3 regions of the Kribbella sp. NPDC050459 genome follow, and region 2 is predicted to be linked to each of the others. Evidence: riboswitches for the same ligand, from Rfam matches in the RefSeq annotation. Region 2 holds a riboswitch; each other region holds the start of a gene.

Region 1 (4,252 bases), on a different contig from region 2:
CGGCCCGGAGTGCGGCGCACGCCGGGCCGGACGGCGCACCGACTCAGTCCGTGATCGGCAGGTAGAGCTTCTGGTCGGCGGACTTGAAGGTCTCGGACATCTCCGCGAAGCCGGCCTCGATCGCCTCGGCCGACGTCAGGCCGCGTTCCTCGGCGTACGCGCGGATGTCGGCGGTGATCCGCATCGAGCAGAACTTCGGCCCGCACATCGAGCAGAAGTGCGCGGTCTTCGCGGGCTCGGCCGGCAACGTCTCGTCATGGAACGACCGGGCCGTGTCCGGATCCAGCGAGAGGTTGAACTGGTCCTCCCAGCGGAACTCGAACCTTGCCTTGGACAACGTGTCGTCCCAGGCCTGCGCGCCGGGATGCCCCTTGGCCAGGTCGGCCGCGTGGGCGGCGATCTTGTACGTGATCACGCCGGTCTTGACGTCGTCGCGATCCGGCAGTCCCAGGTGCTCCTTGGGCGTGACATAGCAGAGCATCGCCGTCCCCAGCCAGCCGATCTGCGCCGCGCCGATCGCCGACGTGATGTGGTCGTACGCCGGCGCCACATCCGTTGCCAGCGGCCCCAGAGTGTAGAACGGGGCCTCCCCGCACAGCTCCTCCTCGAGCCGGACGTTCTCGGCGATCTTGTGCATCGGGACATGCCCCGGGCCCTCGATCATCACCTGGACGTCGTGCTCCCAGGCGACCTTCGTCAGCTCGCCCAGCGTGCGGAGCTCCGCGAACTGCGCCTCGTCGTTGGCGTCCGCGATCGATCCCGGCCGCAACCCGTCGCCGAGCGAGAACGTCACGTCGTACTCGCGGAGGATCTCGCAGAGCTCCTCGAAATGCGTGTACAGGAAGGACTCCTGGTGGTGGGCCAGGCACCACGCGGCCATGATCGACCCGCCGCGCGACACGATCCCGGTGATCCGCCGCGCGGTCAGCGGGACGTACCGCAGCAGGACGCCGGCATGCACGGTCATGTAGTCCACACCCTGCTCGCACTGCTCGATCACCGTGTCGCGGTACACCTCCCACGACAGCGCGGCCGGATCGCCCTTGACCTTGTCCAGCGCCTGGTACAGCGGCACCGTGCCGATCGGGACGGGCGAGTTCCGCAGGATCCACTCCCGCGTCTCGTGGATGTTCTTGCCGGTCGACAGGTCCATCACCGTGTCGGCGCCCCACCGGGTCGCCCAGACCAGCTTCTCGACCTCTTCCTCGATCGAACTGCTCACGGCGGAGTTGCCGATGTTCGCGTTCACCTTCACCAGGAACTTCTTCCCGATGATCATCGGCTCGCTCTCCGGGTGCCGCCGGTTCGCCGGGATCACCGCCCGCCCGCGCGCCACCTCGGCCCGGACGAACTCCGGATCGAGCCCCTCCCGCAGTGCGACGTACCTCATCTCCTCGGTGATCACACCGGCCCGCGCGTGCCCGAGCTGAGTCCGCGGCTCCCGCCCGGCGATCCACTCGCGCCGCAGCGCGGGCAGACCGGCCTGGACGTCGATCCCGGCGGAAGCGTCGGTGTACGGACCGGACGTGTCGTAGAGGTCGAAGTGCTCGCCATTGGTCAGATGCACGCGGCGCGCCGGTACCCCGAGCTCGCCGCGATAGATCTTCTCCGAGCCCGAGATCGGGCCCGTGGTGACGGCCGGACGGATCGTGCTGACATTCACCATGCTGCTGCTCCCTACGCCGGAATTACCCGGACAGGTTCGGCGGTCGGCGGCGCCGGCGAATCAAGCCAGCCGCCCTCTCAGCCCACTACGGTGCGAGCTCCCGCGGTATCGAGTTGTCACGGACACCCTAGACGAACCATGTAACGTCGAGGGATGCGCGACCTCGTCTATCCGCCTGTCATCGCCTTCGCGAAGACCGCGTTCACGGTGCTGGACCTCAAGATCCGCCGCACCGGGACCGAGCACGTCCCGCGCACCGGCGGAGCCCTGATCGCGATGAACCACATCAGCTACGTCGACTTCATCCTCGGCGGGTACGGCGCGCTGCCGGCCAGGCGGCTGGTGCGCTTCATGGCCAAGGAGGTGCTGTTCCGCAACCGGTACTCCGGCCCGCTGATGCGCGGCATGCACCACATCCCAGTGGACCGCGAGGCCGGCGCCGCGTCGTACGAGCAGGCGATCCGCTACCTGAACGCCGGTGAGCTGGTCGGCGTGTTCCCGGAGGCGACGATCAGCCGGTCGTTCGAGCTCAAGGAGTTCAAGTCCGGCACGGTCCGGATGGCCGCGGAGGCCGGCGTACCGGTGCTGCCAATGATCCTGTGGGGCACGCAGCGGATGTTCACCAAGGACCACCCGCGGGACTTCAGCCGGCACCGGCCGATCTCGATCAGCATCGGCGCGCCGATCACGGTGACCCGCGACGACGATCCGATCGAGGCGACCGCCCAGCTGCGCTCCACGATGGCCGGAATGCTCGACGAGACGATCCGCGCGTACCCGGAGCAGCCACCCGGTGCCTGGTGGCTGCCCGCCGCGTACGGCGGCAGCGCGCCAACACCCGCCGAGGCCGCCCGCCTGGACCAGGAAGAACTCGCCCGCCGCGCCCTGAAGAAGAAGTAGACCTCAGCCGCTCCGGTCGAAGAGGGTGCCGGGCACCAGGCGCAGGAACGGTTGTGGGCTGGGCGAGCCGTGGGTGAAAGCGTCGGTGGGAGGGTCCTGCCAGCTCGAGGCCAGAGTCAGGAGTGCGTCGGTTCGGAGGTTCACGGCCTTTCGCTGGGTGCCGTTGATCGAGTACGACGGCAGTACGGCGGTGCCGGGTGTGCCGGCGAGGTCGGCGTACGGCAGGGCGTCCGGCGACGGTTCGTCGTACCCGTGCCGGAAACCGGCCAGCCAGGTCTCGAGGCCGGCCGTGGCCGTGCGGAACCTGATCCAGCGGTGGTTGTCCCAGCCGTTGCCGAGGACGAAGCGGGTGACGAGTTTCTTCGCGCCCGCCTCACCACGCTCGACCAGGTCGGTCACCACCGTGTCCTTCATCGTCAGGTTCAGGCCGCCTTCGTCGTGATCGTGGTAGATCGTGACGATCCGGTCGCGGTAGCCGGGCATCACCAGCTGCGCCTCGTCCACCCAACCGCGCGCGGTGTCCAGGATCGACCGGCCGAACAGCGCGACCAGGCCGAGCCCACGTCCGTCCCACCGGGTCCAGCGCCGGTCCAGCCCTCCCTGGTTGACGACCGGCAGCCGCGTGTTCTCGGCCTGGTCCTTCAGGTCCTTCGGCACGCCCGGCGGGAACAGTGCCAGGTCGACCGCAAAGGTCGGCCGGCCCGGCAGCGGCGAGTCGAAGAAGTGCACCGGCAGGTTGCTTGCGATGCCGCCGTCGGAGAACCAGTTGACCTCGAAGTCCGGCGCGGGTACGGCGGGCAGCGCCTGCTCCGGCCCGGCCTGCGGGTTCGCGTCCCGCCAGTCCGACACCGCGGCACTGACCTTGCTGTACGCCGGGTGCGTGAAGTCGATCGCGTACAGCGGCACGGCCGAGATCAGGAACGGGAAGCTGAGGCTCATCCGGGTCGCGACGATCACCGGCAGATCCGCGGCGAGCGGGAACGGCCGCTTCGGTGCGGCCTGCAACCGGCGCAACTCGCCGGCCCACTGCTTGGCCGGCTGCGGGGACAACGGCGGCGGGTGCTCGCACATCCAGTCCACGACCTCGGCCGGGAACAGCTCCTTGAACTCGCCCGGGTCGAAGAAGTACTCGCGTTCCGGCCAGGGCATCCGCATCGGCTGGTGCCGGGTCAGGTTGGTGGTCATCATCCGCAGCTCGACACCAGCCGCGGTCAGCTGCCCGAAGGTGATCGGATCCGCGTCCCCGGCCCGGCCGGCGAAGTCCTGCAACTTGCCGTGCAGCCAACGGGTCAGCGGCTCCGCGCCGCCCTCGGACCTGCCCGCCATCCCGTTGCACAGCCCGAAGTTGTTGTCCGGCACGTTCTTCGCGAGGCTCCGGAGCACGCCGGCCGTGACGGCCACGACGACACCGACGACGGCTAGCAGCGCACCGGCGATCACCGCGGCCCAGGCCGCCACGCCCTGACCGAGGATCCCGAGGACGAGCAAGACGACGCCGGGCACAGCGCCGGCCAGCGCCCACAGGGCGAAGGCGGACAGCGCGGCGCGAACGATGCGCGCCACCCGGCCGACGCCGGAGGTGCCGAGTCCGGCCGTGAAGACCTTGTACAAGGACGCCGTACCGCGCTGTGGCTGGAACAGGCGGAACAGCAACGAGGCGCCTCCCGGGCGGTGAGCCATCAGATC
Region 2 (4,252 bases):
TCGGGTCCGACATCTACCGTCTTGACGCCGACCACGACGGGATCGCCTGCGAGTAGCCCATCAGGCGCGGCGCGCGGTGACGTCGAGGTCCAGTACGACGTCGGGGCGGATCAGGGCGGTCGTGAACGAGTTCCAGTTGGCGTTCCAGGTGTGCCGGTTGATGGTGCGGGACGCCGTGAAGTGGAGCTCGTCGCCGGTGTCGGTCACCTCGAGTGGCACGGTGAGCGGCGACGTGGTCCCGCGGATCGTCAGGTCGCCGGTGACCTCGAAGCGACCCGGCGCGCTCGGCGTGATGGCGGTGGCGACAAACGTCATTGCCGGGTACGCCGGCGCGCCGAAGAAGTCCTGACGCAACTGGTCGTCGCGGCGGCGGTTGCCGGTGTCGACGCTCGCCATCTGGACGGTCAGCCAGCCGGACGACGCGGACGGATCCACCGCCTCCACCTTCACGGCGCCCTCGAACGTCGCGAAGTGGCCGTGCACCTTCCCGCCCACGCGATGCGCGGCCACGAAGCCGATCCGGGTCCGGTCCGCGTCGAGCACATAGTCAGTCATACCCGGTACGACGAGACAGCGTGGCGGACTGTCAGCCGATGACGCCCGTGGTGATGCGCCGCGGGGTGATGTCGAACATCGCGTCCTCGGGCGGATCGGCGATGTACGCGGCGCGCGCCTCCTCCGGCAGGTACTTCTCCACCGCGGCATGCAGCACGTCCGCGTCCAGGGGCAGCAGCCGGGCCACGCCCTGCATGTTCACATACTTCGCCGTGGCGCCCTCGACCGTCTGGACCGACAGCGACAGCTCACCTGTGCCGGTCCGGTGCAGACGGGTCTTCTTCGACTTGCGCGGCGTCATCACCTGAAACCGGTCGGAGCCGAACAAGAACCACACCGGTGTCACATGCGGCGACCAGCCGGGGTCGTCGATCGCGAGCACGGCCACCAGCGGCTGGGCCAGGAACTCGGCCATCTCCTCGTCGTCCATTGTGCGAAATCCCATGCGTTCGACCATCCCACGCGCCTCCGACAGTCTGTCGATTTAGGATCTGCCTACATCGACGAAGGGATCGGGGTGCTCACCTATCAGCTGACGTCGCAGGACCTGGCGGACGTCCGGTTCGCGGTTTCGCCGGTCGCGGAGACGGTGCTGTCGTTGCGCGCACTCCGGGATCCCGGCCGCTTCCCGCTGCAGCTGGCGTGGGTCCGGGCGGTGCAGCCGTACGTCGCGGAGCTCGACTGGGACGTACTGCGGTGGCTCGTCAACGACACCATGGGCAGCCCGGACTTCCTGACCCCGCGCCCGTCCTCGCCCCTCACGCAACTCGACGACGAGCTGAGCCTGATCGCTGACGTCGACCAGGCGACGTTCGACCGGCAGATGATCGCGGTGAACGGCGAGCTGCCCGCGGAATGCACCGTCGGCAAGGTCGTCGAGGCGCTGCGGCAGTACTGGGACGCCGTCATGGCGCCGTACTGGAGCCGCATGCGCACGCTGCTGTCCGCCGACATCAGCTACCGCGGCCACGTCCTCACGCAGCAAGGCACCGGCGCGATGCTCAACGGACTGGGCCCAGCCATCACGTACGCCGATGGGCTGCTCAAGGTGGACCGTGTCGCCGAGCAGAGCCGTACGGAAGACGTCGCCGGCCGCGGGCTCGTACTGCAGCCAACGCTGTTCGGCCCGCACGCGGTCATCCCGTTCGATCCCGGCGCCGAACCGCTGCTCGGCTACCCGCCACGCGGTCAGGCAAATCTGTGGTCCGTCGTCGAGCCGCCGTCGCGGCACGACCTCGCCCAGTTGATCGGTACGCCGCGGGCGCACATCCTCGAGCTCCTCACCCATCCCCGGACGACGACCGACCTGGCCGGCGAGCTGAAGGTGACCCCGTCCGCCGTGAGCCAGCATCTTCAGCTCCTTCGCCGGACCGGTCTCGTCGAGCCGGAACGCACCGGCAAACAGGTTCTGTACCGTCCGACCGAGCTCGCCGCCCTGCTCACCGGCGCCACCGTCGACTGACCCGTCAGCTATAGTCGAACCGTCCGCGGGAGCTCGCAGGGAGTGGGCTGAGAGGGTGACTGAGCCGTCACCGACCGCTGAACCTGAATCGGGTAATTCCGGCGTAGGGAGGAAGCTGTGGAATCCGTCTGGGTGAACGGTACGGCGGTCGACGGGCCGGCCGGCCGGTCTGTCGCCGAGTTGATCGCGGAGTACTCCGATCGCACGACGGGGATCGCGGTCGCGGTGAACCAGAACGTGCTGACCAAGGCCGAGTGGGCCCGGACCACGCTCGAGCCCGGCGACCGGGTCGAGATCGTCAGCGCGACGCAGGGAGGCTGACATGGACGACCCACTGGAGCTCGGCGGCCGCACGTACACGTCCCGGCTGATCATGGGGACCGGCGGCTCGGCCAACCTCGAGGTCATGGAGGAGGCATTGATTGCCTCCGGCACCCAACTTACGACGGTCGCGATGCGCCGCCTCGGCACCGGTCACGAGGGTTCGGTGCTCGACGTGCTGAAGAAGCACGGCATCGATGTCCTTCCGAACACGGCCGGCTGTCACACCGCGGCCGAGGCCGTGCTGACCGCGAAGCTGGCCCGGGAGGCGCTGGAGACCGACCTGATCAAGGTCGAGGTCGTCGCCGACGACCACCTGCTGCTGCCCGATCCGGTGGAGTTGCTCGACGCCGTGGACGCCTTGGTGGCCGACGGTTTCACCGTGCTGCCGTACACCAACGACGACCCGATCCTCGCCCGCCGCCTCGAGCAGGCGGGGTGCGCGGCCGTGATGCCGTTGGCCGCACCCATCGGTTCGGCGCTGGGTATCCGCAACCCGCACAACATCGCGCTGATCGCCGAGGCGGCGAACGTCCCGGTGATCGTCGACGCCGGCATCGGTACGGCGAGTGACGCCGCGCTGGCGATGGAGCTCGGCTGTGACGCGGTGATGCTCGCGACCCCGGTGACCCGCGCGGAGAAGCCCGCCCTGATGGCCGCCGCGATGCGCGACGCCGTCTCCGCGGGCCGGAACGCGCGGCTGGCCGGCCGCGTGCCGAAGCGCTGGCAGTCGGCGCTGGCGTCGTCGCCTACAACTGGTCTGCCAACGTTCTAGCCTCCGCAGCGTCGACGGCCCGATCCAGCAGGAGCGCGGTCAGCGACAGCGTCAGCTCCTGGTTGGGCTGCAGCGTCAACGGCTGCTCCCACGCGAGCGCCGGGCACGCCCCGACGTACTCACGGGATCGCAGGAACCACGGCCACACCTGATCCGGCTGCACCAGCAACAAGCTGACATCGCCCTGGACGAACGCGAGCCACCGGCCGACGGAACCGAACGCAGCCTCGAGCCCGTCGCCGTCCGCGCTCAGGACGGTCGTCGGGGCGGAGGGCAGGCGCCAGAAGATCCCGCCGTACCCGGCGCCCTCGCGTCCACACGTCGCCGGGCTGTCGATGCGGATCGAGCCGTAGCGCGCGGTCAGCACGCTGTGCCAGTCGAGGCGCCAGCCGCCGAAGGCGAGAGCCCCGGTGAGACGCCGGCGTTCGACCAGTTGCGGCCGCCCCTGCTCGTCGTACCAGGTGATGTCGTCGACCAGCTCGCGATCGTCGACGGTCACGCCGCGGCTGCGTTGCTGACCGTGGTTCGTGAGGAGGGTCGGGCCTTGGCCGCGGACGTAGGTCCGTCCGCCCCAGTGCGACGTGCCGTTGACCTGGGCGACCGACAGCGAAAGTCCGTAGTGGTGCCGGTGGTCCACCGGGTTGACCTCGGTCAGCGGATGCCCGCCGAGCGTCCGGACCGGATGCAGGTACGGCCGTGGCGCGTGCACCTGCGGCATCCGGCGCCCGAACTCGTACCGCGCGAGCAGCCCCGCCGAACTCCCGAGCGCGAAGATGTCACCCTGCTGCTGCCACGTGATCCGATCGGCCGCGTCGTCCCCGTCAGGCTGCGACTCCTGCGGCACCGGCCCCGTGCTGGCCCGCACCGCCAAGCGCAGCTCCGGTACGCCGTCGACCGCACCGGAAGGCCCCGCGATCGCCGCGTGCAGCCGCTGCCACGCGAGGTCGCCGAGGTCCTTCTGCGGCACCCGGACGGTCGTCAGCGACGGTACCGCGAAGCGCGCCAGCCCGATGTCGTCCATGCCGGTCACAGACAGGTCTACGGGTACGGCGACGCCGACCTCGTTGAGCCGCGCCAGCAGCCCGAACGCGACGAGATCGTTGAACGCGACCACCGCGGTGGCGCGCGACTCGAGCACC
Region 3 (4,252 bases), on a different contig from region 2:
GTCTGGCCGGCTGCCTACCGAACGCCTGGCCGACCATCAAGGCCACCTGAGAGACTGGGCGCGACGGAGGGAGCACCGATGTCGTCACAGGACTTCCCGACGTACGGCCGGGGCGATGAGCCCGAGAAGCAGCAGGCAGCTGGTGAGGAGCATCACTACGCTCCGCCCGCGCCGTACGGCGGCGGCACGTACGCCGGGCCGCCTGCCCCGCCGGAGCAGTTCCAGTACGCGCAGCCGCAGCCGTACGGGACCCAGCCGCAACCGCAGGGCAACCCGGCGTACCACCAGCCTCCGGCCTACCGCCCCGGCGCACCCTACGGCGCCGAAGCGAGCCCGCAGCCGCATGAGCTCCCGACGTACGGCCGGGACGAGCCGTCGCGGGATCCGCGCGCCGCTCGGGTCGTCGGCCTGGCGACGTTCATCGCCGCGATCTACGGTCTGCTCGTCGTGTCCGTCCAGCGGGTCGCGCTGCGGGAGATCTCCCAGGCGCCCGGCTCACCGCTCAACCACCCGTTGCGGACCGACGTGCTCGACGCGATCGGCCAGCTGCTGCTTCTCGTCGTCGGCACCGGCGCGCTGGTGATGTGGATCCGGGACGTGCTGGCCCGCCGCAAGGCCGATCGTCGGCCCGAGCCGGCCGAGCTCGCGGGGCTGCTGCTGGTCGCGGTGTCGGTGGTGCTGATCCTGGTCTGGCTGCTCATGGTGCTCTCCACCGGGCTGGGTAGCAGCAACGACGCGCTGCACCGGCTGCCCACGGCGTACGGCTGGGGTGGGGTCGGCCTGCTGCTTCTCGCCCTCGGCCTGTTCCTCGGGTACCGCGAGCTGAAGCCCGACGTAGCGAACCCCGTCGTCAAAGGCGCTCCGGCCAAGGCGCCCTGGGAGTGAGCGCACCGATCGTCCTCGTGCCCGGCCTGGGCCTCGGCCCGGAGTCGTACGCGCGGACCGCCGAGCATCTCGTCACGCCGTACCACGTGGTGACGCTGCCCGGGTACGGCGAACCGGCAGGCGCTCGGGAGGACCTGCATCCGCGGGCGCTCGCGGTGGCGCTGGCCGAGAAGATCCGCGAGCGGTCGGTGCTGGTCGGCCACTCGGCGAGCTGTCAGGTCGTCGTCGAGACGGCGGTGCGCTACCCCGAGCTGGTGCACGCCCTCGTGCTCGTGGCCCCGACGGGTGATGCCCGGATGTCGAGCTGGGTCGACCGCGCCGTCCGGCTCGTCGGGTCCGCCATCCCGGATGTGCCGAAGCTGGTCCGGATCAGCCCGCAGTACGCGCGCACGACGCTGCCGTCGATCGCCCGCGCCGGGGAGGCGTCGCGGATCCACGACCTGGCCGCGGTGATGCCGCACGTCCGGGCGCCGGTGGTCCTGGTCCGCGGCAAGCACGACCTGATGTGTACGAAGGAGTGGCTAGAGCAGCTCGCCGAGCTCAGTCACGGTGAGGCACGCACGCTGGAGACGGGTGCCCACATGCCGGTCGTCACGAACGGCCCCGAGGTGGCGGCGCTCATAGAACGAGCGGCCGCTCTGCCGGAAAGTAGCTGACGCGTTAAACTCACAGCACCAACCTATGCGGGAGCTCGCACCGAGGATGCGCGGGCTGAGAGGGCGACAGCTGGGTCGCCGACCGCCTGAACCTGACCGGGTAATGCCGGCGTAGGGAGTGGGGTCACTCATGACCGATACAGCTGTTCGTCCGTCGAGCTCCACCGAGGCTCCGCTCGTTCTCACCACCGATGCGCCGCGCACGCTCGGCTTCTTCGACCAGTTCACGCTCTGGGGCAACTTCGGCATCTCGCTGTTCGGCCCGGTGACCGGTGCGCTGGTCGCGGCGTACACCGGCTCGCTGTGGCAGGGCCTGCTCGCGGTCGTCGTCGGCTGTGGCATCGGTGCGCTGGTGCTCGGCGGTGCGGCCGTGTTCGGGTCGCAGACCGGTGCGCCGGCGATGGCGTGCCTGCGTGGTCTGTTCGGCCGCCGCGGCTCGATGGCGCCGACCGTGCTGAACATCGCGCAGAACGTCGGCTGGGCGACGATGGAGATCATCGTGATCTCGCAGGCCGCGGTCGCGGTGACGAGTGAGCGCTGGCGCTGGCTGTTCGTCGTCCTCGCCGGGGTGATCGCGACCGCGATGGCGGTGCGTCCGCTGGGCAGCGTGAAGATCCTGCGCAAGTTCATGGTCTGGCTGGTGCTGATCGCGTCGGTGTACCTGTTCGTGCAGGTGCTGAGCAAGCCGACGCACGCCCTGCCGCAGGACAGCGTGTTCGGCTTCTGGCCGGCGGTCGACCTCGCCGCGGCCGGTGTCGTGTCGTTCGCCCCGCTGGCCGCGGACTACACGCGGCACTCGCGGACCAACAAGGCGGCGTTCGCCGGTTCCTCGCTCGGCTACGGCCTGGCCGCCATCGCGTACTACGCGCTCGGCGTGGTCGCCGTTGCGACGCTGGGGACGAACAGCGACGACGTCATCACCGCACTGGTCACGCTGCCGGCCGGCGCGATCGCCCTGCTCGTGCTGCTGGTGGACGAGGTCGACGAGGCGTACGCGAACGTCTACTCGACCACGATGGCCGCGCACAACCTGATCGGCCACATCGACCGGCGGTGGATCTCGGTCGCGATCGGCGTCATCGCCACCGGGATCGCGCTGTTCATCGACCTCGGCAACTACACGCAGTTCCTGTACCTGATCGGCTCGGTCTTCGTTCCGCTGTTCGCGGTCGCGATCGCCGACTTCTTCGTGGTCAGCAAGATGAAGTGGGACGTGTCCGGTACGGCGAAGTTCCGCTGGCAGCCGACCGTCGCGTGGCTGATCGGCTTCGTCGCGTACCAGCTGGTGAACCCCGGCACCGTCACGGGCTGGTCGCCGTTCTGGACCAAGATCCAGCAGGCCCTGTTCAACGACCAGCCCGTGCCCAGCTGGCTCGGTGCGACGTACACGTCGATCATCGTCTCGATGGTGGCTGCGGTACTGCTCGGCCGGATCGGTCGGCGGCAGGCTGCCTGAGCAGCACCAGCGCGACCGCCGGGAACACCAGCACGGACAGCAGCCCGGCGCAGACCAGAGCGGCGGCGGTGACCGGGCTCATCAGCCCGGTCGCCACGCCGATCTGCGTCGCCGTCACGATGAACGGCAGCGACGTCGCCTGCAGCAGCGCCGCCGCAGCCGTCGCCCGGGGGCCGAGTGTCCGCACTGCGAGGTACGCCGGTGCGCCGCGGACGACGAGCAACGCGAGCAGGAACAACGGCACCCGGACGAGCGCGGCCGGGTCCTCGAGCAGGCCGCGCAGATCGAGCCGGAGTCCACTCGTCACGAAGAACACCGGGATCAGGAACCCGTAGCCCAACGCCTCCAGCTTGATCCGGAAGCGTGGATGCGAGGCGGCGTCCCGGTCGACCAGTCCGACTACCGCTCCGGCCAGGAACGCCCCGAGGATCGTCTCCAGCCCGAACTGCTCCGCCAAGGCGACGAAGGTGACCAGCAGCACCACAGCAGCCCGGACCCTGATCTCCGCTGTGGTGTCCTGCAGCCGCAGCAGGACCCCGCCGAGTCGCTGCGACCGTCCGGCGGTGGCGACCACGAGACCCGTGACGACCACGAGCAGAGCGAAGAGCGCGACCATGACGAGCCGTTCGCCCGCACTGCCTCCTTCGGTCGAGAAGACGAGTGACAGCACCAGTACGGCGGCGAAGTCGGCGACGGATGCGGCCGCGATGGTGAACTGCCCGACGCTGCCCTCGGCCTTGCCCGCGTCCTTGAGGACCGGCACGACCAGGCCCAAGGACGTCGCTGACAACGTGACAGCGAGCAGGAGCGCGCTGTTCACCCAGCCGACCGCAGAGAACCCGAAGCCGGCCAGCCCGCCCAGCAGCAACGTCACCAGATAGCCCAGGACCGCCAGCCGCAGCACCTGTCCGCGCAGCCGGTGTACGTCGATCTCGAGGCCGGCCAGGAACAACAGGAAGCCCAGCCCGAGCAGCGAGACGATCTGCAGCGGCAGGTCGACGTCGATCAGGCCGAGCCCGTGCGGACCGAGCACGATCCCGGCGACGATCTCGAGGACGACCGCCGGGACCCGGAGTCGCGGTGCGAGGCCGAGCAGCAGCGGTGCGAGCAGCGCGATCAGGACGACCGCGAACAGGTTGGTGAACTCCACGTCCGGCATACCGCTTCAGTGCCGTCGACGCGGCCGGACGTTACGCGGTCAACCGCGCGGGAAGGAACGGAAGGCGTCGAGCAGCCGGTCGCGGGTCTCCTCGGG

Evidence for each region. A riboswitch is a leader RNA that binds a small molecule or an ion and turns the genes downstream of it on or off. The one in region 2 is predicted to bind thiamine pyrophosphate.
Region 1: another riboswitch for thiamine pyrophosphate. It lies ahead of thiC (phosphomethylpyrimidine synthase ThiC); the one in region 2 lies ahead of thiS (sulfur carrier protein ThiS).
Region 3: another riboswitch for thiamine pyrophosphate. It lies ahead of AB0I12_RS26885 (cytosine permease); the one in region 2 lies ahead of thiS (sulfur carrier protein ThiS).

The regions. Positions count from the first base shown of each region.
Region 1 covers NZ_JBFAJQ010000008.1:326,794-331,045, forward strand. The annotation lists gene thiC (phosphomethylpyrimidine synthase ThiC) at 44-1,666, opposite strand; TPP riboswitch at 1,658-1,780, opposite strand; gene AB0I12_RS26215 (lysophospholipid acyltransferase family protein) at 1,820-2,566, shown strand; gene AB0I12_RS26220 (hypothetical protein) at 2,570-4,252, opposite strand, start outside.
Region 2 covers NZ_JBFAJQ010000013.1:222,965-227,216, reverse strand. The annotation lists gene AB0I12_RS33590 (G5 domain-containing protein) at 1-56, shown strand, start outside; gene AB0I12_RS33585 (YceI family protein) at 61-555, opposite strand; gene AB0I12_RS33580 (pyridoxamine 5'-phosphate oxidase family protein) at 587-1,000, opposite strand; gene AB0I12_RS33575 (DUF5937 family protein) at 1,073-2,017, shown strand; TPP riboswitch at 2,033-2,144, shown strand; gene thiS (sulfur carrier protein ThiS) at 2,135-2,338, shown strand; gene AB0I12_RS33565 (thiazole synthase) at 2,340-3,113, shown strand; gene AB0I12_RS33560 (DUF6807 family protein) at 3,088-4,252, opposite strand, start outside.
Region 3 covers NZ_JBFAJQ010000009.1:97,010-101,261, reverse strand. The annotation lists gene AB0I12_RS26900 (DUF3152 domain-containing protein) at 1-50, shown strand, start outside; gene AB0I12_RS26895 (hypothetical protein) at 79-885, shown strand; gene AB0I12_RS26890 (alpha/beta hydrolase) at 882-1,541, shown strand; TPP riboswitch at 1,559-1,676, shown strand; gene AB0I12_RS26885 (cytosine permease) at 1,672-2,997, shown strand; gene AB0I12_RS26880 (cation:proton antiporter) at 2,936-4,156, opposite strand; gene AB0I12_RS26875 (anti-sigma factor) at 4,196-4,252, opposite strand, start outside.